2 linked regions of the Granulicella sibirica genome follow. Each later gene encodes a partner of the first gene's protein in a complex. Links are inferred from orthologs where the notes say so. Each region holds a gene or a part of one and is shown on either strand. Other genes may lie near its edges. The genes, in order: groL and metK.

What was found.
Region 2: the proteins of groL (region 1) and metK are in contact, whole or in part, in a cryo-EM structure (PDB 8P4O), measured with the Escherichia coli proteins. The link is inferred for Granulicella sibirica from one-to-one orthologs.

What each region holds. Positions count from the first base shown.
Region 1 is NZ_RDSM01000002.1:974,021-988,982, reverse strand. The notes cover bases 10,464-13,380. They hold groL (chaperonin GroEL), read right to left. Parts: upstream 12,801-13,380; coding sequence 11,127-12,800; downstream 10,464-11,126. Other genes in these bases: GRAN_RS14970 (co-chaperone GroES), read right to left, coding at 12,902-13,198; GRAN_RS14980 (cupin domain-containing protein), read left to right, coding at 10,464-10,926. Outside these bases: GRAN_RS15030 (glycoside hydrolase family 18 protein), read right to left, coding at 1-319; GRAN_RS15025 (VOC family protein), read right to left, coding at 991-1,935; GRAN_RS15020 (hypothetical protein), read left to right, coding at 1,913-4,063; GRAN_RS15015 (hypothetical protein), read left to right, coding at 4,177-4,404; GRAN_RS15010 (HAD family hydrolase), read right to left, coding at 4,570-5,364; GRAN_RS15005 (LLM class flavin-dependent oxidoreductase), read right to left, coding at 5,604-6,638; GRAN_RS15000 (alginate lyase family protein), read right to left, coding at 6,660-7,706; GRAN_RS14995 (DUF4126 family protein), read left to right, coding at 7,933-8,394; GRAN_RS14990 (FAD-containing oxidoreductase), read left to right, coding at 8,394-9,782; GRAN_RS14985 (hypothetical protein), read left to right, coding at 9,893-10,147; more of GRAN_RS14980, read left to right, coding at 10,324-10,463; GRAN_RS14965 (hypothetical protein), read left to right, coding at 13,478-14,092; GRAN_RS14960 (SDR family NAD(P)-dependent oxidoreductase), read left to right, coding at 14,089-14,829; GRAN_RS14955 (tyrosine-protein phosphatase), read right to left, coding at 14,826-14,962.
Region 2 is NZ_RDSM01000003.1:554,023-569,065, reverse strand. The notes cover bases 4,007-7,004. They hold metK (methionine adenosyltransferase), read left to right. Parts: upstream 4,007-4,916; coding sequence 4,917-6,092; downstream 6,093-7,004. Other genes in these bases: GRAN_RS18880 (transglutaminase-like domain-containing protein), read left to right, coding at 6,316-7,004; GRAN_RS18890 (helix-turn-helix domain-containing protein), read left to right, coding at 4,327-4,800; GRAN_RS18895 (hypothetical protein), read right to left, coding at 4,007-4,155. In the rest of the region: GRAN_RS18905 (hypothetical protein), read right to left, coding at 1-1,369; GRAN_RS18900 (ABC transporter permease), read right to left, coding at 1,484-2,584; more of GRAN_RS18895, read right to left, coding at 2,629-4,006; more of GRAN_RS18880, read left to right, coding at 7,005-7,164; GRAN_RS18875 (bifunctional transcriptional activator/DNA repair enzyme AdaA), read left to right, coding at 7,299-8,495; GRAN_RS18870 (VOC family protein), read left to right, coding at 8,600-8,977; GRAN_RS18865 (helix-turn-helix transcriptional regulator), read left to right, coding at 9,002-9,760; GRAN_RS18860 (bestrophin family protein), read right to left, coding at 9,796-10,707; GRAN_RS18855 (carbonic anhydrase), read right to left, coding at 10,704-11,354; GRAN_RS18850 (spermidine synthase), read left to right, coding at 11,556-13,574; GRAN_RS18845 (MFS transporter), read left to right, coding at 13,633-14,967. UniProt on the Escherichia coli protein: Catalyzes the formation of S-adenosylmethionine (AdoMet) from methionine and ATP.

The sequences.
Region 1 (14,962 bases):
TGATGAGCTGATTCAGGTTACCGCGGAGGGGCTGGGTTGGCTGATCGGCGATGTTGTCGACGCTCTGGTCGGCGGAGAAGGTGAAATTCAGGTCGGCGTTGGGATCGGCGATGGAACACTTTCCGTCGGTGACGAAGCCCTGGGCGTAGTTGAGTTGGTCGAGTTTTTCGGCTCCTCCGGAGGCGAGGAGGGTTTTTACGTTGTACTGCGGCGTGTTGTAGAGGCCCCATTGCGGGAAGTAGGCGGTGAGCTGGGGAGACTGGGCGTGGAGGGTTGCGGCGAGAAGTGTGGCGGCGAGAGTGAGGATCGATCGTGCCATGCATCTGGTTGGACGTGATTTCTTCCGGTGGGATGCTGCGGCTTTGTGAACTTTGGTGCTGCGTCCCATTCCCGGGGTCCCCCCCCCTCCCCATATGCGGGGTGTAAGTGGTTTCGTTTGTTAGAGTTGCGGGATGGTTTTGGCTGTAAGTTTCTCATTCCATTTGGTTTAGGAGCTAAATATTAGTAGATAAAGGAGTTCTGCGTTGTTGGATCCTCTTTATTCCTGATTTAATTGTATCGGGGTGACCGCAACTAAAAGGACATTGGTAAGCGATTTGTTTTGTTGGGGTTGCGGGGTTGGGGGCTTGACAGGTGGATTTGCTGGGTTTTTTGAGGGTGTTTTGGTGGATTTATTTTTGCAGATACTTCAGCAGGTGGTAGACCCTTCAATGCTCGGCGGAGAGGCAAAGGCCCCGAATTTTGACAGTTGGGTTCCCACCTTAGCCGACGGTGAGGCTGTCGGCGAAGATGGGGCACCCTTGTTCGGGGCGGATGGGAGAGAGCCCGTCCTATCCGGCGATAAGACTGTCGGAAAGGACGGGGCACCCGCAACGGCAAACGCAGATTCCCTTCGGGAATGACAACCAGAAAGGCAAGGGCAAGACCCCACCCTATCCGACGATAGGGCTGTCGGAAAGGATGGGGCACCCATCGTGCCTACCGGTGGAGTTATTTGTTTTCTTCGGCGGTGGGGGTTCGACCGGTGATGGGGGAGCAGCAGGGCTTTTCGGTGGGGACGAATTCCATGAACTCTACCCTTGTCTGGTCGGGGTCGTAGAGGTTGAGCTGGGTTTTGCCGTCGCGGCCCATTTTGGCGGCGGTGCAGTTGGGGCCTTCGCAGTGGTTGGCGGCGAGGGCGGCTACAACGGTGTTCATATGCTCGGTGCCGAGGGAGACGTGGTTGCTGGTTCCGGCTTGTCTCGGGGTTGGGGTGACGCCGTCGCCGAGCATGTATTCGAGCCAGTCGGAGCCTTCGGGGACCTGGACGCTGCTCCACTTGACGACGGTGTCGTTGAAGCCGCCGTGCCAGAGGGGGGTGAAGCCGAGGATGTCGCGCCAGAAGGTGTCTTCCCTGGCGGCGTCCTGGACCTCGAAGCCGACGTGGATCATGCGGTGGCTGGGGGCGTTGGTGGCGAGGGCAGCTTTGGCGACGAGCTTATCGGAGCCGGACTGGACGAAGTAGACGAGGTTGCCCTCGGGGTCGCGGACGGAGAATTCGCCGTTCTTGAGAGGGGATTCAATGGCGACTTTGTGGAAGGTGAGGTACTTCTCGAGGGCGGCTGCGTCGCGGGTGGTGAAGGCGACGGCGACGAGGCGGTTGTTGGCCTTGGGCGGGGCGGTGGTGGGGACGAGTTCGATCCACTGGGAGTGGTCGACAGGGTAGACGAGCTTGTCGGGGAGTTTGGTCTGGGTGAGGCCGAGGGTGTCGCCGTAGAAGTGCTGGGACGCGGCGGGGTCGGTGGTGTAGAAGCGGGCGAAGGCGATGCCGGTGATGGCGGGCCGGGTGGGGGTGGATTGGGATTGGGCTGCGGCGGACGGCAGGAGAATGGCGGCGGCTAGAAGGAGGGGGCGGAGCATGGGGAGGAGGGTAGTGGATTTAGATGTGCCAGTCAAAAGCAACAATCCAGTGAACACCACTTATCTGAATAATATGGCTAAATTTTCCATTCCAAAACTGACTGCTGCATGTTATCACCTGATCTCGACTTCTAAATCAAAGCGTCGAGCGGATCTTGAAGTTGATGGTGCGCTGGCCGCAAAAATCGTGGGAGCTTATATGAACAGTAAACTATCTTTCCAATCGATCCTAAGCCTTACGGCGAAGTCCGGCATCGGTGCTCTCAGCAAAGCCGAAAAGCTTTTACTGAGGAACTATGTCGGACTGAGAGATCCAAGTATAACGGTTGCCCCGGCGGGCGAAGAGGATCAACACGCAACCGAAGAGGGACAGGATTGGGGAGATGATAGGAAGATTCGCTCCAAACTGATTTTCCTGTTGTGCGCAGATAAGAACGCGATCGCTTTGGGCGTCCCGAGTGGGCTGATTGTTTCGGGAGCACGAATCTTTGACAAGCTGGATCTCAGAGCTATCCTTGTCCAATTTCCGATTATCCTGGATAACTGCTATTTCGATCAGACGCCCTTGTTGAATGAAGTCAGGGCCCTGGAGTTGTATCTGGGGGGGAGTTCAGCTCCCGGTCTTCAGGCTGGCGGAGCCGATATAAAGTTGGGGTTGAGTCTGAATGGTTTTCGATCTCGCGGAGAGACGCTCAACTTAGCAACATGCAGGATTGGCGGGGACTTAGATTGTGGCGGCGCAAATTTACTAAACTCAGATCGCTATAAAGATGGCTCGTTTGATGATTCGAGCGGAAGGGGACTGGATGCCTACGGCGCAATCATTGGTGGGAATGTGTTTCTTCGTTCTACGTCAGAGGGCGAATTTAGAACTGATGGAGCAATTAACTTTACTGGGAGCCAGATAGCGGGGGATTTCGACTGCACAAATGGCACCTTTGCCTACCCTCCATCTAAGAGTCTGCCCGCGTCGAACTCAGCGCTGAAGCTTGAGAACGTAAATGTCAAGGGTTCTATATTGCTCCAGAATGGCTTCTCGGCGGAGGGTGAGGTCAGTCTGCAGGACGCTCAAATCGGCGGCAGCTTGATCTGCGATGGGGGCCGCTTTAAGAACCCGCTTTCCGACAAGGAAACAATGTTTTCAGCTTTGATGTGCGAGCGAATCACAGTGGGCGGTACTGTGCGACTGGCTGCGCACGAGAAGTATGGCCGTTTTCAGACCATTGGATATATTGAACTACGAGACGCGCGGATCGGCGGCATCCTCGAAATGGGTGGGGCCGATCTAAAATCAGCGACCCTTGATCTGAGTGGTGCGACCGCCTCAGGACTCTCCGATAACGGGGACATTAGTTGGCCACGCCCGGATCACCTCTATCTGAAACGGTTCGAATACGGCGCCATCGTAGGTGGCACAGAAGACTCTAAAGATCGTTTGAGGTGGTTGCGGTTGCAGCCGCAAAGCGATTTTAACTATGAGTCCTATTCCCAACTTGCCAAGGTGCTTCTTGCGGCTGGGGACGACGAGGGAGCGCATTTTATTCTGGAAGAACTGTCCAGGCTGCAAGCGAAACGCGGCCACCCGTTCTGGTTTCTCAAGCCTGAAGTCTGGCTCAAAGCTCCGATCGGTTATGGCTACCGTCCTATCCTCGCCTTCTGGTATATGCTCTCGCTTGGCTCTCTGGGATGGATTATTTACCGCAGGAGTTATCTTGCGGGATCTCTTGCTCCGGTTGATGAAGTCGCCTACGACGCATTCTGCAAGAAGAAAGCTCTGCCCGGGTACTATCCTGGTCTTTCAAGTCTCGTCCTGTCCGTTGAAAACTCGCTGCCCCTAGTCAAACTTGGCATGGCCGATAAGTGGCAGCCCAATCCTTCGGGTTGCCCACCCGTTCCGGTGGATGAGCAATTGCGTGCGCCAGAGAATCTACCCAAGGTTTTTCCGAGGACAGCGATGTTTTCGGGGCTTCGAAATATCGGAAATCGGATTGGCTTTGAAGTAGGGCTTACTCCGGGCTCGAATGGTGTATCCAAGAATAGCGCCGCGAGCCGGTTTGCCACTTCCCCGAAGTTCGTTCGCAGGTTTATGTGGATCCAGATCTTATTAGGATGGCTGCTCGCGACAGCATTCGTTGCAGGTGTTGGGGGCCTCTTCAAGAAGTGATACGAGAAGACGCTAGAGTAAGCTATACTGTTCCTTGGATATTTACGAGACTTTGCGTCTTGAGTGGCAGCTTTACCAGACTCCAACTGGAAGCGGAAGAGGGATAAATCAGCATGGCGAAGCGTCGTGGCAATCCGAACTGGGGTAAGCCGGAGCCGATTGGGCCGGTGGTGCCGACCGTTACATCGTTCGAACAGGTAGTGAAAGAGTACAAGCTGACGCCTGACCAGTACATCCGGTCGACCCGTTTGCGGGAGTGGGCGAGGCGGAACAAGAACTCGAAGTATATTCCGGAGGCGCTGCTCGAGGCCTGGGGATTCGAGATCGAGTCCACGCTTTAGGGCTTTTGGTTTCTTGGTTTGAGAGGCGCTGCCCGATTGGGTGGCGCTTTTCTGTTTCTGGGTGCTTTAGAACGGGCAGCGGCAGACGCAGATTCCCTTCGGGAATGACAACCAGAAAAGCAAGGACCTGTCGCGAAGGCGGGGCACCCGGACTGGGTTTCTGGGTTAGAAGTGGGCGGTCAGGTCGGCGAAAGTGGGGAGTTCGAGGAGGTGTTGGCCGGTGGGGGGCTGGTTGACGACTTCGTGCTCGAGGACCCAGGTGTAGTCGTGGGGGATGAAGACGGCGTTGAGGCCGGCGGCGAGGGCTGGGTTGATGTCAGAGCGGGGGCTGTTGCCGACCATCCAGGTAAGGGCCTGTTCGCAGGCGTGGCGGCGGGTGACGTCGCGGTAGGCGCTGTCGTGCTTCTCGGCGAGGACTTCGACGGCGGAGAAGAGGGGGGCGAGGCCGGAGCGCTCGAGCTTGTTGGTCTGCTCTTCGAGGTTGCCCTTGGTGACGAGGATGAGGCGGTGGCGGCGGGCGAGGTCGTGGAGGGTGGGGGCGACGCCGGGGAGGAGTTCGATTTCGTGTTCGGCGATGGAGTCGGTGAAGCTGACGATGCGGGCGTGCTTGTCGGGGGTGGCGGGGGAGTGGGAGAGGTCTTCGAAGCAGTGGATGAGGGACTTGCGGAAGCTCTTGAGGCCGTAGCCGTGGGCGGCGATGGTGGCGCGCTCGCAGACGTTGAGGTGCTCGCGGACCTCTTCGGGGGTGTGGACGCGGTGGTCGAGGTAGGAGATGAAGGCGGCGATGGCGCGCTCGAAGTAGATGTTGTTTTCCCAGAGGGTGTCGTCGGCGTCGAGGAGGATGGTCTGGGGAACGGTTTTGCGGGCGGCGGCGTGCTCTGGCGCGGGCGGCTTTCTGCCGGGCTGGAGGCGGTTTGGGTCGACGGTTGGGTCGCCGTACTGGATGTTGGAGTCGGGCATGATCTGGCGTCTCGTGGGCTTGGGGCCGAGGCCGGGGTCCTGGTCGAGCGAGGTTGGGAATTTGTAACCAGACCTCGTACAGTTCGTGCTCTTTGTTTGAGTCCGGAAGCTGGGGGAAAGACGCGAAGATTTACGCGGGCGACAGGGGAGCGAGGTTCTTGTCTTCGCTTGAAACGGGCCTTATGGCTGGATTATAGGGGCAAGCGGGGCCGGTGCGGATCGTTCGATTTGTGGAGGCGTTACTTTCGGAGGATGGGAGCGACGGCGGTGCCGATGAGCTCGATAGCGTTCATGAGTTTGGCGTGTGGAAGGGCGGAGACGCTCATCTGGAAGGAGATACGGGAGATGCCGCCGAGGGACTCACTCATGGCCTTGACTTTTTTGGCGACCGTTTCGGGACTGCCGACCATGAGGGCTCCGGTGGGGCCGAGAAGGGCGTCGAACTGGCGGCGGGTGACGGGGGGCCAGCCGCGCTCTTTGCCGATGGCGGTAAAGGCGGCGGCGTAGCCGGGGAAGAAGTCTTCGGCGGCCTGAGCGTCAGTGGCGGCAGTGTAGCCGAGGGCGTGGACGCCGACTTTCAGAGTTTCAGGGGCGTGGCCGGCTCGCTTTCCGGCTTCGCGGTAGAGGTCGACGAGGGGCCGGAAGCGGTGGGGTTCGCCACCGATGATGGCGACCATGAGCGGGAGGCCGAGGGCTCCGGCGCGGGCGAAGGATTGCGGGGTTCCGCCTACGCCTAGCCAGATGGGAATGGGGTTTTGGAGCGGGCGGGGGTAGACGCCCTGTCCGGTGAGGGGCGCGCGATGCTCGCCGGACCAGGTGACGTGGGTGTGGTCGCGGAGTTCGAGGAGGAGGTCAAGCTTGCTCGTGAAGAGGGAATCGTAGTCTTCGAGGGCTAGGCCGAAGAGGGGAAAGGACTCTATGAAGGAGCCGCGGCCGACGACGATTTCGGCGCGTCCCTGGGAGATGAGGTCGAGGGTGGCGAACTCCTGGAAGACGCGGACGGGGTCGGCGGCGCTGAGGACGGTTACGGCGCTGGCGAGGCGGATGTTTTTCGTGAGGGCTGCCGCGGCGGCGAGGATGACGGCGGGGGCGGAGTCGAGGTACTCCTGGCGGTGGTGCTCGCCGAGGCCGAAGTGGTCGAGGCCGGACTGGTCGGCGAGGGTGATCTCGGCTAGGAGGTTCTGGATGCGTTCGACGGGGGTGATGGTGGCGCCGGTGACGGGGTCGGGGACGGAGGCGGCGAAGCTGTCGACGCCGATCTGCATGGGTGTCATGAGTTGATGGTAGATGACGGGCTAGTTTGGGGGCAGGCCTCCCAGGTAGGGGACGCTCAGGCTGGGAGCAGTGGCGATGAAGTGGGTGAGGGCTGGGTTGGGGAAGCGGCGGGCGTAGGGTGGGGCCCAGCCGATCTGGTCGCCGGAGGGGTGGGGTTCGGTCTCCTGGGGCTTGCCGGTGGCCTTCTCGAAGAAGGATGGGTCGGAGAGGCCGTCGATGGAGACTGTGGCGAGGCGGTGGATGGCGCCTCCGTCGTAGGCGTAGAGGTCGATGCCGTTGGCTTCGCCGAACTCGGCTATGAGGACCAACGGTGCGAGGGCGTAGAGGTGGTAGTGGAGGGCACGGGTGGCGCGGGCCATCTCTAGGGGGAGGGTGCCGTCGGGTTGGATGCGGTCTACGCCTTTCTTGTAGGCGGTGATGCCCCAGTTGAAGGCGGGGCGGTCGTTGGCGACGACGCCGATGGCGGCGATCTCGATGCCGGCCCAGTAGGCGTGGTTGTTCATACCGTCTCCGGAGGCCTGGCGCTTGTCGTAGTAGCCCTGGGTTGCGTGGGCTAGCTGAAGGAGCCATTGGCCGATGGCGGTGTTCTGGGTGGGGGTTTCGAGGTGCGTGTCGCGGACCTTGAGGTAGGCGATGGCGATGGCTCCGGCGATCCAGCCCTGGACGTAGAAGGCCTGGTTGGAGGACATGGCGCCGGTGAGGGAGGCGTTTTGCGCGAGGGTGAAGGTGCGGTCGATGACGCATTGGGCGGCGGCTCGGGAGCCGCTGGTGCGGTAGGCGTCGGCGGCGGAGACGATAGTGGCTCCGGCGGCCTTGATGGGGTCGGCGGAGGCCTGGTAGGCCTTCATGCGGATGGGGTCGACGATGGAATGCGTGGGGTCGTCGAGACGGTAGAAGCCGTCGGTCCTGAGGTCGGGGGCGATGGGCGGGATGGCGGGGCAGGTGTACGGGGCGGCGGTGAGCTTGATGGGCTGAGTGTCCCATGGAGAGCGAAGAGGGGATTCGGCGTGGAGGGTTACGGCGGTGAAGAGAGCGGTCGTGAGGACTTGCTTGAAGCGAATAGTCATAAGGCTCTAAGGGCCGGAGTTTATCTGGTTGCAAGGTTTTCTGGCCAGTTGCTCATAACGAATGGTCCGAAAGAGGGGTCCACGGCACCATCGATGTGGTCTTACGAGCGGGTGGCGCGTCCCGTAGACTCGGAGCAACGCTCAGAGATTTCAGGTGGTGGCGCGGGAAGCGCTTTTGAGAGAAGAGGACGGCGGGGCCTGAGCCCGGCTGGTCCAGGAGAATTCTATGTTGTTGATTGTGTTTGCGTTGATCCTTGGGATCGTGGCGGGGCTTCGGGCGATGACGGCTCCGGCGGCTGTGAGCTGGGCGGCTAAGCTTGGGTTGCTGCAGGTGAGCGGGACGCCGCTCGCATTCATGGGATATCACTACACGGCGTATATCCTGACGGTGTTGGCAATCGGGGAGCTGATGAATGACAAGCTTCCGGCGACTCCGAGCCGCAAGGTTCCCCCGCAGTTTATCGCGAGGGTGGTGAGCGGCGGGCTGGTCGGGGCGACGATTGGCGCCGCGGCTGGGTCGCTTGTGATCGGATTGCTGGCTGGTGCGGTTGGTGCGGTTCTGGGCACGCTTGGCGGGTCTGCTGTTCGCGGGAAGCTGGCGGCTACGTTCGGTAAGGATCTTCCGGCGGCGCTGATCGAGGACGTCGTTGCGGTTGGCGTTGCGGCGATTACTGTATCGAGGTTCTGATGAAGCAACGATTCGACGCCATTATCCTTGGGGCCGGCCAGGCGGGACCACCGCTTGCCGGTCGCTTGACGCAGGCGGGCTGGAAGGTGGCGCTGGTCGAGCGGAAGCTGTTTGGCGGGACGTGCGTGAATGTGGGCTGCACGCCGACGAAGGCGCTGGTCGCGAGTGCGCATGCGGCTCACCTGGCAAGGCGTGGGGGCGACTTCGGCGTGGTGTCGAGCGGGCCGGTGCGGATGGATATGGCGGCGGTGAAGGCGCGCAAGGATAAGATCGTCGCAAAGTCGCGGAATGGCGTTGAAGGATGGTTGCGGAAGATGGAAGGGTGCACCGTCTTTACGGGGACAGCGAGCTTTACGGCTGCGAACGAGGTTCGGGTGGGCGAGGAGTTCCTTGAAGCGGATCACATCTTTGTGAACGTCGGCGCGAGGCCGTTTGTGCCTCCGGCGAAAGAGATGCCGGGGACGGATTCGGTGCCGTTTCTGACGAGCTCCACGATTCTTGAGCTGGATGAGTTGCCGAAGCACCTTGTTGTCGTCGGCGGGAGTTATATCGGGCTTGAGTTCGCGCAGATGTACCGTCGGTTCGGGGCCGAGGTGACGGTTGTGGAGCGGAAGGACCGGCTGGTGCCGCACGAGGATGAGGATGTGTCGGCTGCGGTGCTGGACGTGCTCGAGGCTGAAGGGATCCAGGTGAGGCTCGACGCATGCTGCATCGCGCTTTCGAAGCGCGGCGATGAGGTTGTAGTTGGCGTGGAGTGTGTGGCGGGGCATCCCGAGGTGGTGGGGTCGCATGTCCTGCTGGGCATCGGACGGGTGCCGAATACCGACGACCTTGGGCTCGCGCATGCCGGGGTTACGACGGATGAGCATGGGTTCATCGTCGTGGACGATCAGCTTCGGACGAACGTTCCGGGGATATGGGCAATGGGCGATTGCAACGGGCGCGGGGCTTTCACCCATACGTCGTACAACGACTTCGAGATCGTAGCGGCGAACCTGCTGGATGCGGACCCACGAAGGGTGAGCGACCGGATCCAGGTGCATGCGCTGTATATCGATCCGCCGCTGGCGCAGATCGGCATGACGGAGGCCGAGGTGCGGGCGAGTGGGAAGCCGGCGTTGATGGGGACGCGTCCGATGACGAAGGTCGGGCGGGCCGTCGAGAAGGGCGAGACGAAGGGCTTTATGAAGGTGCTGGTGGATGCGGAGACGAAGATGATTCTTGGCGCTTCCATCCTTGGCACGGGCGGGGATGAGGCGATTCACTGCATTCTAACGGCGATGTACGCGAGACAGCCTGCTTCCCTGATTCAGCGTTCGGTGCATATTCATCCGACCGTGGCGGAGCTGATCCCGACGGTGTTCGGGGATTTGAAACCGATGTCTTAATCGGTCCTAAAGAGGGGGTGGATGTTGCCCCGGATGAGCGTAGCGGGCTTTGCGGCGCTGGCTCAGAATCACAGTATGTTGCAGGGCCGGATGCTCTGCCAGGAGGCACTATGGAGCTTGTTCTCGAATACGCTGCTTGCGCAATGACGGCCCTTCCTGCAAAACAACCGGCCAGTGACATGGCTCCTACCGTGCCTGCTCTGCTTGGGCAGATCGCGCAACTGGAAGATGAGGCAAGCTATCTTCGCACGATGGTTTGTGAGTTACTGCGCAAGAACGAGAAGCTGCGGGAGCAGGCTCTGGGGGCGTTTGGGGAGATGCCTCTTGTGGGTGGGATGGGTGTAAAGGCAGGGATTTGGGCTTAGTTGGGTTGGGTTTGTAAGTTCTAGGTGAAAGTGCAAACGCAGATTCCCTTCGGGAATGACAACCAGAGGCAACGGCAAGAGCAACGACAGACGCAGATTCCCTTCGGGAATGACAACCAAAGAAGCAAGAGCAAGGGATCGATGGTGGCGGCACTTGCTTTGGTACGCTCGCTGGTATGAGACGTTTTTTCTGGGGTGTGGTGGTTTTGCTGGCGGTGCTTCCTGCGGGGACGCAGCAGCCGGAAACCAAGGCTAAGCTGGATGCGCGGGCGCAGGAGTTGATTCGACTGCTGCGGCTGGAGGTACTTCCGAAAGAGTCGGGGTACCTGGGAATTATCGGTAAGTCAGCACAGACGGCGATGGTGGATGGGCGATCGCTGGCGGTGCAGAGCCAGAACTACTACATGCTGACGACGGAGCGGCCTATCAACTATCTGCACTGGCTGGCACCGGACGATACGCACATCCTGATCGAGGGGGGACCGGTGGACTACTTCATCTTTCATCCGGAGGGGCGGGTGGAGAAGAAGACGCTGGGGATGGATCTGGCGCATGGCGAACGGCCTGTTGTGGCGGTACCGGGCGGGTGCTGGAAGGCGCTGCGTCTGCACGACGGAGCTGGATATGCGTTGATGGCGAATACGCTCTCGCCAGAGTTTACGCCGGACCGGGTGAGGATCGGCGAAGGAGAGGCGTGGGTGAAGCGCTTTGCGGGTAAGGCTGACTGGGCGAGCGAAGCGTCTTTGCGGGAGATGATCGGGCCGAACTGGAAGCCTTGATTCCGCTAAGGCGGCTGATCAGGATGGGCCATGAGAGGAACAAGAGCCAAGGATCTGGCAGAGAGCGATGCCGCTCCACTTCGAGCAGGTTATCTTGTAGGCGCGACCGCTCAGTACTTCTACAAACAAGAAAAGGGCTCCGGATCGCTCCGAAGCCCCTTTCCATAGTCCACCCGACTTGAGAGCAGCCGGACGGCGTCTTAGTACATGCCGTCCATGCCGCCGCCACCGTGCTGGTGACCGCCGCCTGCTGCTTCCTTCTTCTCCGGAATCTCGGAGATCATGGCTTCGGTCGTGAGCATCAGGCCGGCGATGGAAGCCGCGTTCTGCAGAGCAGTGCGCGTCACCTTCGTCGGATCGATGACACCGGCAGCAACCAGATCCTCGTAAGCGCCCGTTCCGGCGTTGTAGCCGTAGTTCGCTTCCTTGGAATCGTGGATCTTGCCGATCACAACCGCGCCTTCTTCGCCAGCGTTCGAGACGATCATGCGAAGCGGCTCTTCGATCGCGCGACGGATGATCGAGGCACCGATCTTCTCATCGCCTTCGAGCGTCTTGATGAGGGCATCGACAACCGGGGTGCAACGGACCAGGGCGACGCCGCCGCCCGGGACGATGCCTTCCTCGACTGCCGCGCGCGTTGCATGCATCGCATCTTCCACGCGGGCCTTCTTTTCCTTCATCTCGGTCTCGGTAGCTGCGCCGACCTTGATCACCGCAACGCCGCCAACCAGCTTGGCGAGGCGCTCCTGCAGCTTCTCGCGGTCGTAGTCCGAGGTGGTCTTCTCGACCTGCGCACGGATCTCCTTCACGCGGCCCGAGATATCGTCATCCGCTCCGCCGCCATCGACGATCGTGGTGTTGTCCTTGTCGATCGTGACGCGCTTCGCCGTGCCGAGATCCTCGATCTTGACGCCCTCGAGCTTGATGCCGAGGTCTTCCGTGATGGCCTTGCCGCCGGTCAGGATGGCAATGTCCTGCAGCATCGCCTTGCGACGATCGCCGAAGCCAGGAGCCTTGACAGCAGCCACGTTCAGCGTGCCGCGCAGCTTATTGACCACGAGGGTTGCGAGCGCTTCGCCGTCGACATCCTCAGCAATGATGATGAGGGGCTTGGCGGTGCGGGCGATCTGCTCGAGCAGGGGAAGAAGGTCCTTCATCGACGAGATCTTCTTCTCGTAGATCAGGATGTAGGGGTTCTCAACGGCAACTTCCATCCGCTCCGCATCGGTCACGAAGTAGGGTGAAAGGTAGCCGCGGTCGAACTGCATACCCTCGACCACATCGAGCTGCGTCTCCATCGTGCGCGACTCTTCGACGGTGATGACGCCGTCCTTGCCAACCTTCTTCATCGCCTCGGCGATGATGACGCCGATCTGCGAGTCAGAGTTCGCCGAGATCGTTCCGACCTGGGCAATCATGTCGCCCGAAACCGGCTTCGAGAACTCGCTCAACGCGCCGCCCTGGATGACACCATGCTCATCGCGCTTGCCGATGATGGCGGTGACAGCCTTGTCGATGCCGCGCTTGAGCGCCATCGGGTTCGCACCGGCCGCAACCGTCTTCACGCCCTCGCGGTAGATGGCCTGGGCCAGAACCGTCGCGGTCGTGGTGCCGTCGCCGGCGATGTCGGATGTCTTCGAGGCCACTTCGCGCACCATCTGCGCGCCCATGTTCTCGAGTGCATTCGCGAGCTCGATCTCCTTGGCGACGGTGACGCCGTCCTTGGTGATCGTCGGCGAACCGAACTTCTTCTCGATGACGACGTTACGTCCCTTGGGTCCGAGCGTCACCTTGACGGCATCGGCCAAAATGTTGACTCCACGCAGGATCGCCTGACGTGAATCTTCTCCATGCAGAATTTGCTTTGCCATTACAGAACTCCAGAAATGTCGTTGAAAACTTCTCGTTAGAACAAAACCTTACGGGGCTGCACAAGGGCACACGCCGAAGGCGTCCAAGACGGCACGAAGTGCTACTTGGAGAGGATTCCGAGGACTTCTTCTTCGCGCATGATCAGAAGCTCTTCGCCGTCGAGCTTGATCTCGGTGCCCGAGTACTTGCCGAACAGGATGCTGTCGCCTGCCTTCACATCGAGCGGGAAGACTTTGCCTTCGTCGTTCGACTTACCCTTGCCGACCGAGATGACCTCGCCCTGCTGTGGCTTTTCCTTGGCCGAGTCCGGGATGATGATCCCGCCGCGGATGCTCTCGCCCTCTTCAATGCGACGAACCAGGATACGGTCGTGCAGCGGAGTGAATGATTTCGACATTGCGTGCGTCTCCTTGTAGCTGTGTGGGGTTTACGTTCTGGAAGCAGGTTGTTCCCGCTCGAATCTCGGCCGAAAAGGCCCAGACCGGTGTAAGATCACCAAGTCCTCAACCTTCAGCCCGGACTCACCGCGTTAGCAGTCTAGCCCTTCGATTGCTAACGATAGGCCCCGTCGCGAACCTTGTCAAGCCGTCGATTGTGAAATGTGAGTCAATCACGCGCAGCCTTTCCGGCCCCCCTCAACCTTCACATCCCAGACACAAAAGCCGTAGAATGCAGCATGACCTCCCGCACCATACGCTCGGCCATCAAGCTCGCCGCAGCCTCGGGCCTCGCACTCTCGCTCATGCCGTTCGTGCTCGCTCAGGACGCTCCCAAGAGCCGCGGCCGCAAGTACAAGCCGCCACCCGAGACTTCGCATATCGAAGTGCTCGTCACCAAGGGCTATAACCACAAGCCCATCCCGAACGCAGCCGTCATCTTCCACGAGATCCGCGAAGACGGGAAGGATCTCGGCAATCTCGAGGTCAAGACCGACCCCGACGGCAAGGCCATCATCGACGTTATCCCGACCGGCAGCAATCTACGCGTGCAGGTTCTCGCGAACGGCTTCGCCACGTACGCGGAAGACTTCCTGATTTCGGAATCGAGCCGCCAGATCCCCGTCGAGATGCTGCGCCCACGCGAGCAGATCTCCACCTACGTCGACAACTCCGGCAAGGCTTCGACGGCGAAGGCGGGCGTTCAGGAACCCGTTCGCCCCAAGACGGCCGATCCCAAGTCGAAGAGCGTCCCGGCTCCAGCGTCGACGACTCCACCGCCGCCCACGCCTCTTCCGCCGTCCGAGCAGAACACCCCCGCTCCCGTCTCGAACCCGCCAGCGCCGCCTCAGTGAGTTCCTCGAAGCCGCTGGCCGGCAAGACCGCCCTCATCACTGGAGCCGCGAAACGCATCGGCCGCGCCATCGCTCTGGCACTCGCCGAGCAGGGCGCGGCCGTCGCGATCACTTATCGCGGATCCCGTGACGAAGCCGCCGCGACCCTCGCCGATCTGAAGTCCTGCGGCGTGGAAGCAGCCGCGCTCTTCTGCGATCTCACGGACGAACTCAGCATTGAAACGGCGGTCTCAGATGCGGTCACGCAGCTGGGCCGACTCGACCTCCTCGTCAACAACGCCGGGATCTTCGCCTCCGCGCCACTTGAATCCATCTCAGCCGCTGAGTGGGACGGCATGTTCGCCTCGAATACGCGCGGTCCCTTCCTGATGGCCCGTACCTGCCTGCCGCACCTCCGCGCCACCCGCGGGCGCATCCTCAACATAGGCTCCCTCGGCGGCCTCCATCCCTGGTCAACCCACGCCCACTACTGCACCTCGAAGGCCGCCCTGCATATGCTCTCGCAGACGATGGCCAAGGCCTGGGCACCCGAGATCAGCGTCAACTGCATTGCCCCCGGCATGATCGTTCAAGGCGAGGTCGGCGAAGCCTACGAGCACTTCGCTCACAAAACGCCCATGCAGCGCAACGGAACCTCCGCGGACGTAGCGGCTGCCGCCCTCTTCTTCGCGACCGGTCCCCATTTCATCACAGGCCAGCTACTGGCCGTGGACGGCGGCCTGGGCCTGAACAGCTAGCGTCCAAGCAGCCGCGCCACCCACCCTTTGTCCTTCTTCTTGTCTTCGTAGAGATCTTCCGCCTCGTCCTGCTCCGGCAGCGGCCTTCCTTCAAAGACGGCCAGAGGATTGTCCACGCATAAGGCCTGCGCGT
Region 2 (15,043 bases), on another replicon or contig:
TGTGGATGCCCGTCATGAGGGAGATGTCGGAGCCGCTGATGGAGAGAAGAAGTGGGCTGTGCGACGGGTCGGCGCGAACGACCGCCGCCACGCCGGCCGCGGCGTCGACAAGGGTGTACTCGGGGTTGCGGATGAAATCGAGGGTTTGGATGCTGTCCGTCACGACCACAGCGGTGAAGACAAGCATCGCGCCAAGGGCAAGAAGCGGGCGCGCGGGAGTGGAGTGCGTAGGCTTGTAGGCCGGATTGAGAAGGTGAATGGCGGGTTCGAGAACCAGAACGACGAACAGGGTGAGCGGGATCGCGACGACGAGGTAATACCGCGGCTGCAGGTTGTTGTGATAAGCGAGAAAGGCCGCGTATCCAACGGCCCAAAGAAGAAGAGTGGGAACCAGGGGGCGCTCCCGGAACCAGCGAAAGCGGACGAGCGCGACGACGAGGCAGAGAATCGCCAGCGGGTACAGGAGCTCTCCGATCCAGAGACCATCCATAACGGTGTCATGGAGAACGGAGATGGCGGTATCGGCGGTAATGCGGGTGTAGGCGTTCGCGCTGAAGAGATATCGATAGTCCTCCAGGTAATGCGGGCGGACGACCAGGAGGAAGTAGCTCGACCACGCGGCGGCGGTCACCGCGAGGGCGGAAAGCCCAGAACGCAAAAAAGGCCAGAGCCGGTAGTGCGATGACGCCCATAGAAGCCAGGCTACAGCCGGAAAGAGAAAGACCGCAGTCGTTTTGGTGAGAACCATCGCTGGAAGAAGAAGACCAAGGACGATGGTATTGATCTTTCCTCTCATCCCGGGCGCAGGGGCGGACGAGGCCGCGTGCAGAGCAAGAAGCGTAAGCAGGATGAGAAACGGCTCAAGGATCGCGAGCCGCGTGAAAACGAAACAGAACGGGCTTGCGACAAGCAGAAGAACCGCGAGAGCGGGGGCGAGCGAGCGACGTGTCATCATAGTCGACCCCGGCCCGCTGCCGGAGAAGCTCTTCCATCGCCGAAGAAGGAGGTAGGAGGCGGTTAGGATCAGGCCGAAGACGCTTACGGTCAGGGCCCGGGCTGCTATGAGCGAGACGCCTGTGAAGCGAAACAGCAAGCCTTCGACAACTGGCCAGACCGGAAGCGCGGCGGCAGCATTGAAGTCGCCGGGAACGTTCCAGTGGCCCAACTGAAAATGACGGATGGCGGCGTCGCCATACCAGCCTTCGTCCGTGTATTTTGACCAGTCCATCCAGGGGGAGTGGTTTGGGAAGTCCGCTTCAAGATTGAGGAAGTGCAGGCTGAAGAGGACAGCCGCGGCAAAGAGGATCGCGGCCTCGATGAGGCGGAAGGTACGCGAGCGGCGCTCCGGGATGGAGTGGGTATCGGCCAAGTGGGTGCGGCGTCAGGGCGTGGTAAACCCTCTATGTATCACAGATGCATACGATCGGTGGAGACACGGCGTTCCCCGCGTTCATCCGTGGACCAGGATGCATGCGGCCGCGGGCTATTCGTAGGAGAGGGCGTCGATCGGGTCCTTGCGGGCTGCCTTCAACGCCGGGTAAAGCGCTCCGAAGAGCGCGCCCGTGAAAGCAATCAGTATCGCTGTCAGCACCCAGCCCGGAGTGATGGAGAAGTCGAGCGTCGGGATACGGTAGCGGAAAATCGTCCGCATGAGGTAGGTCGCCAGCACACCCAGTACGATGCCGACAGCGGCGAGGAGTCCGGTCTCGCGCAGGATGCCCGAGACGATATACCCGCTGGACGCGCCCATGGACTTCAAGATGCCAATCTCGCGAGTACGCTCCATAACCGCGGTATACATCGACTGAAAAATTACGAGGAAGCCGATAACGCTAGCGATTCCGATGACAACGCGCAGAGCGATGTTGAAGCCAGGCATCCGCTCCGGGGTGAGCGAATCGAGCAGTTCGGCGAGGGTCTGAACATCGTAGGACTGCATCCCGTCCGTCGCGAGAATCTCCTTGCGGACGGCTTCCTGGAACTTGGGCTGGTCTTCGGTTTTCAGGTAGAAATAGCTGGCCTTACCGGGGTTGGTGTCGATTTCACCCATGGTGGCGATGGGAATGAATTTACGCCCACCCTTACCGTGTTCGACGATGCCGCAGACGTGGAAAGTATGGTTCAGCACCTGGATGGGGTCGCCGAGGTGAAAGCCCTTGGCCTCGATGAATTCGTCGATGATGATGTCGTCGGGATTCTTGAATGGGCCGCCCTCGAGGAAGACGAAGGGCTTGAGCGCGTTGAAGCTCTCGAAGTCGATGCCGTAAATATTCTCGAGCGAGGAGCCGGCGACCAGCTTCAGGTAGACGGGAGCGGCGACCTCGACGTGAGGAAGTTTGTTGAGAATGTCGGCGACCTTGACCGAGGCAGAGGCGCTGGTCTGACCGATGAGGTTCGAGGAGGCTCCGGGATGCGCGATCATGTCGCCGCCGATGCCGGTCTGGCGCGTCTTCGATCCGTTCAGCATGCCGAACATGACGGCCGCGATGGAAAGGATCATGATGACCTCGATTCCGACGGCGAAGGCGCTGATGATGGAGCGCAGAGGACGGTGGACGAGATTGCCGACGACAAGTTTGTTCACAATACCTTCCAGTGTATGGGAGGAGACCGGCGATGGGCGAGAGCTTAGAGGCTGGAGTCGGCAGCAGGGGGCTTGGAGACGAGGCCACCTCGCTGGCGGGCGGCCGGGAGGACAGCAAGGACCCGCTTGGCCTTCCTGCTCTTGGCTCCCGTCGTCATGGTGGCGAGAAGAGGAAGAAGATAAGCCGAAAAGATGGCGATGGTCGAGATAATGATCACGCCCATGCTCATGAGGTACACGGGGCCACCAAGCATGCCTTCGGGTGCGTCGTGCGCGAAGAGAGACAAGGCGAGGATTCCCCAGGGGGACTTGCGCGTATCCCCGCATAGCGAATCCATGATGATGAAGAGCAGGAACCAAATGATGGGCGCAACGATGAAGACACCCGCCCACTTCGCGTCGTGGTAGGCCTCGGCGACGGGGCTGAACGAAATACTTGTGGTGGTATCGGACTCCGGTAGACCGACCGCATGACCGAAGACATTGGCCATGTTGATGGTCGGCTTGTCTGGCCAGAAGACGTGCGGGACGGCGTTCAGAAAGTAGCTGAGTATCGGCGTGAGTCCGTACTCCCCTTCTTCTTCCGTGACGGCATTCAGCGCGTCGTCGATGCCAAACATCTGAAGGCGGTCGAACAGGCCCTGATCGGTGTTGAAGTATCCGTGCTGACTCCCGCGATCGATGATGGCGAGGTTTTGCGCGTAGAGCGTTCGAACCTCTTCGAGACGGAAGAGGAGGCTGATGGAGACGTCGACATTCTGCGAAAAGGTGTTGGAGTCGCTGCGGAAGGATCGACCGTACTGGCAGAAAGGGATCATGTAGCGGCCGAAGAGGAAGAGGATTAGGAGGCCACCGAAAAGCTGCCCCCGGCTGAAGCGGTAACGCAACGAGGCCCCCGTCGCAAGCCAGCACACGGGTGGCAGGAAAAGGGCTTCCTTGGAGAAACTGAGTACCCCTCCCTGGAAGAGCATCCAGCCGCCTGCAATCAGAACCGGGGCGTTGACACTGCGCGTCCCGTTGCTGAGATAGATCTCCGCCGTAACGCCAAGAATGATGGCCATGGGCAAAAAGTGGTTGATCTGGTTGTAGGCGGAGAAGAGGGGGGTGAAGACGTTTCCGCCTTCGGTGTAGAGAACACCACCGAGTAGCGGGACACCGATGCCCGCGACAAGGCAGCCAATCGCCGCCATCTTCATATTGTCGACGGTCGCAAGATTTTGGAGGAAGCCTACTCTCCGGATAAATCGCTGGCTCATGTACACGGCGGCAAGCATGGCGAGGATGCCGCCGGTATACGCCTCCATCGTAATCATCGGAACGCGAAGGTTCGAATCGGCGGCTTCCAAAAGAAGACACTTGGCGACCAGACCAAGAATCACGGCAAGCAACGCGAAGAAGAAGACGTAGGATCCGGATGGGCGGGCGAGACCTCCGGCCATGTTGAACGCGTACGTCGCCGTCACGATGAAGACAATGCAAAGTCCGCTGAAGAGGGCATTCGTCCCGAGGGCGAGTTGCACGACTGCCAGGCCCACCGCGAAAACAGTGGCATGCCAGACGGGAATTCGCACTGGGTAGGGGATCCGCACGGACTTGAGGAAAGTCTAGCAGAGGGTTTGTGGGGGATCCGGCGAGGGTTCTCCAGCTAGGTGCGCGCTCGAATAAAATGACAGGCAGGCATTGGCGACTTGGTTGCATGGATAACAATGTGTTGAGCGGCCAGACACACGAGACGAAGCGACATGACACGATTCGGCGAAGAGTTGCGGCACGAGCGGGAGGTGCGGGGGGTGGCGGTGGAGGATATCTGCGCCGCGACCAAGGTTTCGCCGCAGAATGTACGGGCGCTCGAGGCGGGCGAGTACGCGCAGCTTCCTGGGGGCGTGTTTCGGAAAGGCATCCTGCGCAGCTACCTCAGTGCTCTTGGGATGGAAGAAGCCGTTTGGATTGAACGGTTTGAGCAAAGCTGCCGGGAGGTGGGCCTGGGCGGCGACGGAGATCGGGATTGGGTTCAGTTCGCGGAAAATGTGAAGAAAAGCCGGTCAACGGAGCAGCCCGGCATGGGTTTGCGGTGGGTTGGCGTGGCGATTTTGATGGTTATGTTGTGGGCCATTGTGTGGTTAGCGTGGCATCTGGTGCAGCATCGGCAGATGGAGTTACGGCAAAATGCCCAGATCGTCTCCGCGCCGGATAGCACTCCAGCCGATGCCAGATGACGCCACTCACTGCGGGTTCCCTGCAGCTCATTGCCCCCTGTTTTGCTGCACTTGTCCTGTAATGGGTAAAATAGGAGGGTTGAACACACGGCACAGAAGTTTTTGGAGGTAGTTCGTTGGCGAAACGCGACCGTTTTCTTTTTACAAGTGAATCAGTGACCGAAGGGCATCCCGATAAGATCGCGGATCAGATCTCCGATGCCATCCTGGATGCCTGCCTCGAGCAGGACCCCTACAGCCGCGTAGCCTGCGAGACGCTGACCTGCACCGGTCTCGTCGTCATCGCCGGTGAGATCACCACCAAGGCGTATGTGGACTTCCAGACTCTGGTTCGTTCGACGGTCTCCGAGATCGGCTACAACGATGCGACGCACGGCTTCGATTCGAATACCTGCGCTGTCATCTCGACGATCAACAAGCAGTCCCCCGACATCGCGCAAGGCGTGGACACCGGCGGAGCCGGCGACCAGGGCATGATGTTCGGCTACGCTACGAACGAGACCCCGGAACTGATGCCGACGCCAATCTCGCTTGCGCACCGCCTGGCGGAGAAACTGAGCGAAGTCCGCAAGTCGGGCAAGATGGCGTACCTCCGTCCCGACGGCAAGAGCCAGGTGACGGTTGAGTACGACTCAAACCACAAGCCTGTTCGCGTGGACGCGGTCGTCATCTCGACGCAGCACGCGGAAGAGGTCGGCAACGACCAGCTTCGCGCCGAGATCCTCGAGCACGTCATCCAGGCTGTCATTCCCGCCGAGCTTCTCGATGCGGACACCAAGTACCACATCAACCCAACCGGCCGTTTCGTCATCGGCGGACCGATGGGCGACACCGGCCTGACCGGACGCAAGATCATCGTCGACACCTATGGCGGCATGGGCCGCCACGGTGGCGGAGCGTTCTCGGGCAAGGATTCGACCAAGGTCGACCGTTCCGCGGCTTACATGGCGCGGTACGTTGCCAAGAACATCGTTGCTGCTGGACTTGCAGATCGCGTCGAGGTGCAGCTTGCCTACGCGATCGGCGTGGCTGAGCCGGTGAGCGTGCTGGTCGACACGTTCGGCACGGGCAAGGTCGATGAGACCTCGCTCGAGGCGCTGGTTCGCAAGAACTTCCTGCTGACGCCCAAAGGCATCATCGAGAGCCTCAACCTGCGCCGCCCGATCTTCAAGAAGACCGCGGCTTACGGTCACTTCGGACGCAAGGGCGATAACTTCACCTGGGAGGCGACCGACAAGGCCGCGGCCCTCGCGGAGCAGGCTGGCGTCAAGGTTGAAGTAGCAGCCAAGTAGGAGTTCGTCACCGGGAGCGGGTGGGTCCTTCGGGGCTCGCCCGCTTCTTTTTTGTACCGATCCGCAGGCCCGACTTATCCGGTAGGGCGCGTCCAGGGGACTAATCCGTGGTTGTTTACAACCGGGATGCCTCGCGCTGAGTCTATATAGTTGATGAGAAGCTAGAAACCCACCGATTTCTTCCTCTTCCATAACATTTTATCTTTTTGAGGACCCCCTCTCTATGCTGATTCGCACGGAGTTTGATATCCAGTTTTATTCGGCGTTCGCGACGCCCATGATTGCGCTTCTGCACCTCGACCCCTCGATCGATGGCTCCGTGCGGAGTGGAAACGAATTGCGCGTAGAGGTCGATGGCGCTACCGTCCCGTTCCGCGAATACAACGACAGCTTCGGCAACCGCTGCACACGATTTGTCGCCCCTCCAGGGCGCCTGAAGCTTAGCTCCGAGGCCATTGTGGAGCGGCCGGACACCACCGACGAGATCGCTGCTGACGCGCAGCAGGCTCCCATCGACGAGCTTCCGGCCGAGGTGCTGCAGTTCCTTCTGCCGAGCCGGTACTGCGAGGTAGACCGCTTCTCGCCGATCGCGCAGGATCTCTTCGGCGGATACTCCCCGGGATGGACGCGGGCGACGGCGATTCGCGATTGGGTCCACAATAAGGTGCAGTTCGACTACAAGGCCGCGCGCCCAACAAAGACCGCGATGGATGTCTTTACCGAGCGGATCGGCGTCTGCCGCGACTTCCAACATCTCGCCGTGACGCTCTCCCGCTGCCAGAACATTCCGGCGCGCTACGTAACCGGCTATCTTGGGGACATTCGTATTCCTTATAGTGGGCCGGGCGATTTCAGCGCGTGGTACCAGGTATGGCTCGATGGCCGCTGGTGGACGATGGATGCACGGCATAACGATCCACGCTATGGCCGGGTGCTGATGGCGACGGGTCGCGATGCCGCCGATGTGGCCATTACAACAGCATTTGGACGCGCCGACCTCATGAACTTCTACGTGGAAGCGAATGAGATCGATCAGGACGGCAAGGCACTTCCGGTGCCGGGCAAGCTTTAGCTTCAGGGACGAGGCAAGGATTGAACGAGGGCCCGGAACGCCGGGCCCTTGTTGCGTGTGTACGCAAGTTTGGCTGAACAGAGCGGAGTGTGCGCCGGAGCAGCCGGTGGGAGGATACTGAAAGAGGGACGGACATGGAGAATCAGGCGACAGGATTGGTAACAGATGTACCGAGCGTATTTCCGGGGAAGCAGTGGCAGCAGGTGCTCGAGCGCGATGCGCGGGCGGACGGTGTGTTCGTCTACGCGGTGAAATCGACGAAGGTCTACTGCAAGCCCAGTTGCGCGAGCCGCAGACCGAATCGGAAGAACGTGACCTTCTTCCCGAACCCCGCTGCGGCTGAGGCAGCGGGATATCGGGCCTGCATGCGATGCGAGCCGGACCGCGTGGAAGCCAAGGCGGATCCGCAGGCCGGAGCCATCGCGGCGGTGACCGACTACCTGAAGGACCATGCGGGTGAGCGGACGAAGCTGGCCGATGTAGCCAAGGCGACGGGAGTTGGGCGGCTGACGATCCTGCGGGGCTTCAAGCGTGTGCTCGGCGTGACACCGGGCGAGTTCGCCAAGGCGCAGCGGGTGGAGAAGTTCAAGGAGAAGGTGCGCAAGCCGAAAGCCGAGGTGGACGAGAGCTTCCAGGTTGAGGGCAGCGCCACCCCTGGTGTGTCGGTCGGCCTACGGGCGCGGCGGGCTGCCGCGAAGGCGGCTGGCCCGGTAAAAATTACGGACGCCTTATACGAGGCGGGGTTCGGGTCATCGAGCCGCCTGTATGAGAACAGCAAGGACACGCTGGGGATGAAGCCGCGGGAGATGCGCGAGGGCGGCGCTGGCCTTCTGATCCGCTATGCGATTGCGCCAAGCCCGCTTGGACGGATGCTGGTGGCGACGACCGACGTTGGTGTCTGCTCGATCGCCTTCGGCAAGGATGACGCCGAGCTGGAACGCAACCTGCGGGCGCAGTTCTCGAAGGCGCAGCTTATGCCGGCTAAGCCGAATAAAGGGTGGCTGGCCGACGCCGTCAGCTTCGTGGCGAGCCAGACGACGGAGCATCCGGCAGCGGCTGCGTTCCCGCTGCATGTGCGGTCGACGGCATTCCAGCAAAGGGTGTGGACGGCTCTGCGCCAGATTCCGCGAGGTGAGACCAGAAGCTATGGCGAGTTGGCGATGTCGCTTGGTGCTCCGACGGCCTCGCGTGCAGTTGCGGCGGCGTGCGGAGCGAACCCGATCGCGGTGGCCGTGCCCTGCCATCGTGTCGTGGGCAAAGACGGTTCGTTGACTGGGTATCGCTGGGGTGTAGACCGGAAGCGGCGGCTGCTCGAAGCTGAGGCGCGGTAGAAATACTTTTGGGCATCTGTGAAGCTGCTGACAGGATGGTGTCAGCAGGGTGTCAGTAGCCTAATCCTGTGAGTGGCGGAACGCTGCTTGCGGGAGAAGCCAAGATGAATAACGATGCGTTGACGTGGTTCGAGATTCCAACCGTAGACCTGGATCGGGCGCGCCGGTTCTATGAGGATGTATTGCATACCAACATGCAGGAGTTCGCGGGAGGCCGCGATCCGATCGTCATGTTCCCATTTGTCGGCGAGGGTGTCGGCGGAGCGCTGGTGAAGCGGCCACACTCGCAGCCTTCGCCTTGCGGCACGATGGTCTACCTGAAGCTTCCGGTCTTTGCCGGAGAGGTTGGGGAGGCCGAAGCGCGGGTCGAGAAGGCCGGCGGATCGGTGGTTGTGCCGAAGATGTCGGTTCCCGGTGTTCCAGGCGAGATGTTTGTGATGAAGGACACCGAAGGAAACATGGTCGGGGTGCATGGGCTGTGAGGGAATTGGCAGTAGAGTGTCAGCATGCGACGCGCTGACCGGCTGTTTCGAATCGTCCAGATGCTGCGCTCCGGGAGACTGCTGACCGGGGCGCAGTTAGCGGAGAAGCTCGAGATCTCAACGCGAACGCTTTATCGCGACGTTGCCGACCTGCAGGCGAGCGGCGTGATGATCGAGGGGGAGGCAGGCGTCGGCTATACGCTGCGGCGCGAGATGGATATGCCCCCGATGCAGTTCACCGCCGAGGAGACGACCGCGCTTGTACTCGGCGCGCGGATGGCGAGCGCATGGGGCGGCGAGGCCATGGCCGCGTGCGCGCGCGAGGCGCTGCGCAAGATCGAGGCGGCGCTTCCGGCTCAGATGCGGATCGAGATGGACATGGTGCAGATGTATGCGCCGGGCTTTGCCTTGTCGCGCGAAGTGCGTCTGCGGATCGATGATCTGCATGCGGCGTGCATGCGGTCGCACCCGGTCCGCTTCCGCTATGAACGCCTCGATGGCGCCCTGAGCGAACGGCGCGTGCGACCGCTCGCGCTTGCCTTCTGGGGCGGCGTGTGGACGATGGCGGCATGGTGCGAGATGCGGAAAGGATTCCGCAACTTCCGCCTCGACCGCATGAGCACGATCGAGGTGCTGGAAGAGACGTTCGTGCTGAAGCGTGGGCAGAGGCTGAAAGATTATCTTCGAGAGACCGTGCCGGAGAAGGAGTTGCGGGCGCTTGGGCTGATTCCGGTAGCGAAAGTAGCACGGGTAAAGGCAGACGCAGATTCCCTTCGGGAATGACAACCAAAGAGGCAGGTGCTAACTAGCCGGGACTGCTACCAGAGAACGCCCTTATCCGGAGTGACCGGCTGAGGCAGGTTGGTTTCGCCGAGCATCTGGCGGAGGTTGATCTCGATTCCGCGCGTGATGGAGGTGAGGGGGACGTCGTAGATCTTGTTGTCGAACGGATCTTCGAGGTCGCGGCCGATCTTGTCGAGCGTGAGGAAGATGAAGCCGACGAGCGTGGAACCGAGCGGTGTGAACCAGCCCATGTTGGTCACCATCGCAAGCGGCAGAAGGAAACAGTAGATGTGGACGAAAAGACGCGGAAAGTAGTCGTACTGTTTCGGCATGGGGGTGTTCTTGATGCGCTCAGTGCCTCCCTGAGCGTCGGCGAGGTCATTGAGGGTCGTGTCCATCGCGGCCCATTGCAGGGGATCGAGCCAGCCTCGGTGCTTGCACTCCTGGAGAAGCGAGCCCATCTTGAGTTGCAGCGCGAGCGGCACGTTCGCCTGTCCCTGCAGCGTGGCAAGCTCTGTCTCGACGAGGAGCGGCTTGAGATCGCTCCATGGCTCGAGCTTGCGAAGATGCGCGCGAAGCGCATGTACGAAGGCGATCTGGTGATAGACGAGGTTGACCCGCATCTCGTGCAGCTCGGGCGTCTCGTGATCCTCCGGGGCGCGAAGGGTTACGGTCTGACGAACCCAGCTTCGAGCGTTGTTGACCACCGCACCCCAGAGCGTCCGGGCCTCCCACCAGCGGGCGTAGCAGGATTGGTTACGGAAGCCGAGGATCAGGCCAATCGCGGAGCCATAGAGTGCCAGAGGAATATGGGGCAGCGCTATCCACTGCCAATGCAGCACCTTGAAGGCGAAGACGATGGCAACGTCGTAAAGCGCAAGAAGAAGCAAAGGCTTGCCGACGTACTGCAGCATGCGGAGCAGGTCTGGCCCGCGGGGAACGATCATGCGTGGTCGGCCTCGACGATGACGACCTCGAAGTTGCGGCTGCCGTCTTCGGTGATGCGGATCTGGCCGGTGCCGATATCGTAGACCCAGCCGGAGATGGTGAGTTCCTCGCGGGCCATGGCTCCGGCGACCGAGGGATGGGTGCGGAGATGCTGCATCTGGAGGAGGACGTTTTCCTCGGTGAGCCGCTTGAGCTTGTCGGCGGGGCTCTCCTCGGGGGACTCGAGCGATTTGGCCACCGAGAGGGCGGCGGCGGCGTTGTTCATCCACGTCTTGACGGTGGGAAGGGCTTCGAGGCTTTCGGGCTTGAGAAGAGCCTTCATGGCGCCGCAGTCGCTGTGGCCACAGATGACGATGTGCTTTACTTTCAGGGCGCTGACGGCGTACTCGATCACGGCGCTGACGCCTCCGAGCATCTCGCCGTAGGCCGGGACGAGGTTGCCGATGTTGCGGGTGATGAAGATGTCACCGGTGCTGGAGCTGGTAATGGTCTCGGCGTCGATGCGGGAGTCGGCGCAGGTGATGACGAGGGCGTGGGGAGTTTGCGGCGTGGACGCGGCGTGCTGGAACGCGTCAGCCTGTTCGGGGTACACCTCGGTCCGGAACTTCCGGATGCCATCCTTCAGTTGCGCGAGTACGTTGTTCATATGCCCTCGTCGGTAGATTTTCGCTCCCAGCATATCGCCCCGGAGGTTTCGGCGATATGACAAAGTGCTGTGCGTAGGACTTCGGCCATTGCAGATGGTTTAGGTTTCTACTTGAGAATCAGCAACTTGGGCGATCATCGGCCAGATTCCAGGTCAATCCTTGTATAACGGGTGGCGGGTTTGAGCGCTGAGGAGGAGACGTTGGCGGGATCGCGGTGGCTGTTCGGGGTAACGGTCTTCCTGGGGGCATTCCTGCTCTTCCTGGTGGAGCCGATGGCGGCCAAGGGGTTGCTGCCTGTGCTTGGAGGGTCGTCGGCGGTCTGGGTGACGTGCCTTGTGTTTTTTCAGATGATGCTTCTTCTCGGTTATTTGTACGCGCACTGGATCACGCGTGGGGGATTGGGAAAGCGGTGGGCTTACCTCGTATTTGTCGTGTTCGCGCTGACACTTCCGACTCTGCTGCATTCCCATGTGCCGGTTGGGGATGCGGGGCATCCGGTTTGGACGATCTTCCGCACCCTTGGGCTCACCATTGGGCTTCCGTTCTTGCTGCTCGCCTCGACGAGTCCGCTGCTCCAGGTGTGGATGGCGCGGCTGGAGGGCCGCGGGGTCCGATACGGTCTTTTCGCGCTCTCGAACCTGGGATCGCTGCTTGGGCTTCTGGCGTACCCGATCCTGATTGAGCCGTATATTACGCTGCGGGTGCAGCGGATCGGCTGGACGGTGAGCTTTGCCGTGTATGCGGCGTTGGCGGCGTGGCTCGCGGCTCGTGAAGGCGTATGGCGCAAAGATGAGGAAGAAGCGGTAACGCCGACGGTGCGGTCGAGTGGACGTCTCAAGGCCATGTGGTTCCTGCTGCCGATGGCTGCGGCGGTGCAGTTGGCGGCGATCACCAGCCACCTGACAGTGAACATCGCCGCCATTCCCCTGCTGTGGATGCTTCCTCTCGCTGCTTACCTCATCAGCTTCATCATTGCGTTCGAGATGCCGATGCTTTACCAGCGTGGGCTTGTCGTGCGTCTGCTTGTGGTCATGATGGCGGGGCTGGGGTATGCGCTCACCAAGACGGATGTCTCACTGCCGATCTCGGTCGGCATTCCCTTCTTCCTTCTCGAACTTTTTGCCGCGTGTCTTTTCTGCCATGCCGAGGTCCACCGCCTACGTCCGCAAGGGCGTGGTGAGACGACCGAGTTCTATCTACTCGTTGCCGCCGGTGGTGTCGCCGGAACGTTTTTCGTCGCGATCCTGAGTCCGCTGATCTTCTCGGCGAACTACGATCTCGCGTTCTCGTTTCTGCTGACGGCAGCGCTCGCGCTCACCGTGACCTGGAACGATGGCTGGGGACAGAGGCTGCTCTGGGGCGTGGGAACGGCGCTCCTCTGCGTGCTCGTTGTGCTATTACATGTCGCCTATCAGCGTCGAGTGCTGGAGGTGAAGAGGAACTTCTACGGAACGTTGCGCGTGACCGCGACAACGTCAGCCGCTGGCGCCGTCCGGATGCTCGCGAACGGAACTATTCAGCACGGAACCCAGATCCAGGAGCAACCGGGACGCGAGATGCTGCCCACCACCTACTATGCCGAAGACTCGGGTGTCGGGCTCGCGATCAAGGAATGCTGCACTAACCGTGCGCGGCATATCGGCGTGGTTGGCCTCGGCGTCGGAACGCTGGCGGCCTACGGTCGAACCGGCGACACCATCCGCTTCTACGAGATCAACCCGCTGGTCCGGCCAATCGCCGACCGCTGGTTTACCTACCTGAAGGGCTCGGGCGCAACGATCACCGTTGCCGAAGGGGACGGCCGCGCCTCACTGCACAACGAAGCTCCCCAGGGCTTCGACGTGCTCGTCATCGACGCCTTCTCCGGCGATGCGATCCCGGTGCATCTGCTGACGGTCGAGGCCATGCGGGAGTATAAGCGGCACCTGGCTCCGGGAGGCGTTGTCGCGATCCACGTCTCGAACCAGTACCTGAACCTCGTGCCGGAGATCGGCGCGCTTGCGGTGGCGTCGGGCATGAACGCCCGTTTCTTCGACAGCGGCGAAGATCTGTTCAAAGGAGAGTATCGGGCGACATGGGTGTTGCTGAGCACCGACCCGAACTACTTCACGCAGGGCGACCTGGCAACGGGAACGCGGATTAAACCGAGGCCCGATGTGCAGGCCTGGACCGACGACTACTCCAGCCTTCTTCCGCTGGTGCAGTGGGGCAGACATTAGTGCCGCGAGATTTCAACAGGGCGCGGACGCAGCCCGAAACCCAACGTACAGTGGAGGAATGAACGACAGCGGAACAGTTCAGGACGCCTCCGTCGCAGGCGAGCAGGTCGACTCGCGCGCTCTGTACCGGAAGATTGGCCTGCGGCTGATCCCGTACATCTTCATCCTCTACATCCTCGCCTACCTCGACCGCGTGAACGTCGGCTTCGCGGCGCTCGAGATGAAGCGCGACCTGAAACTCAGCGACACGGTCTATGGCACGGGCGCGGGCATCTTCTTCCTTGGTTCCTCGCTCTTCGACCTGCCGAGCAACCTGCTTCTGGGGAAGGTCGGCCCGCGCCTCTGGATCGCGCGGATCATGATCACGTGGGGAATGATCGCGACGGGAATGGCATGGGCAGCCGGACCGCACTCGTTCTTCGCGCTGCGGTTTTTCCTCGGCGTCAGCGAGGCCGGCTTCTTCCCGGGGATGATTCTCTACCTGACCTACTGGTTCCCATCGAAGGAGCGAGCGCGGGCCGTTGCGACATTCATGACGGCGACTGCGATCGCGGGTGTGGTCGGCGCTCCGCTGTCGAGCGCTCTGCTGAAGCTCGAAGGGTTCGTCGGCCTGCATGGGTGGCAGTGGCTGTTTATCTCGGAGGGCGTTCCCACGATCCTGATGGGGATTTCGGTTCTGTTCGTTCTGAGGGATCATCCGGACGACGCGCCCTGGCTCTCGGACCCTGAAAAGAAGTGGCTGGATGAAGAGTTGCAGCGGGATCGCGAGGCCGGAGGTGCCGACAACAACCACCACGTTCTCGACGCGTTCAAGATGCCCATGGTATGGGTGCTGGCCGGAATCTTCTTTCTGGAACAGGTCGGCGTATACACGGTAAACCTCTGGATGCCGCTGCTGCTGAATACCTTCGTCCACGCTGGGGCTGGTCCAGGGGCGGCGAGCCTGATCGCACGCTATGCGACGGTCCCGTATGTCGCGGCGGCGATCTTCATGGTGGCCGTTGGGTGGAACAGCGACCGAACCGGCGAGCGCCGCTGGCACATCGCCGGATGCATGCTTCTGGCCGCAGCCGGGTTTGGCTGGGCGTCCCACGCATCCTCGCTTCCCACCGCGCTCTGCGCCATGACGCTGGCGGCAATGGGCTTCTGGAGCATTATGGGTCCGTTCTGGGCTCTGCCTACGCAGGTGCTCGGCGGTCAGGGAGCGGCGGGTGGTGTGGCGATTATCACGATGGTCGGCGGTATCGGGGGCTTCACGGGACCCTTCATGACTGGCAAGCTGAAGGACTTGACCCACAGCTTTCAGGCTGGACTTCTCGCGATCGCGGGGCTGGCGATCCTGGGTGCCCTTCTATGTGCGGCCCTTCGCAAGCCAGCATCCGAGGCAAAATAGGCCGGGTGTGCCCGATTGCATTCCGTACGTCCGTTTTGACTCGTGTCAACTATCAACATGAGATCAGGCACGGGAT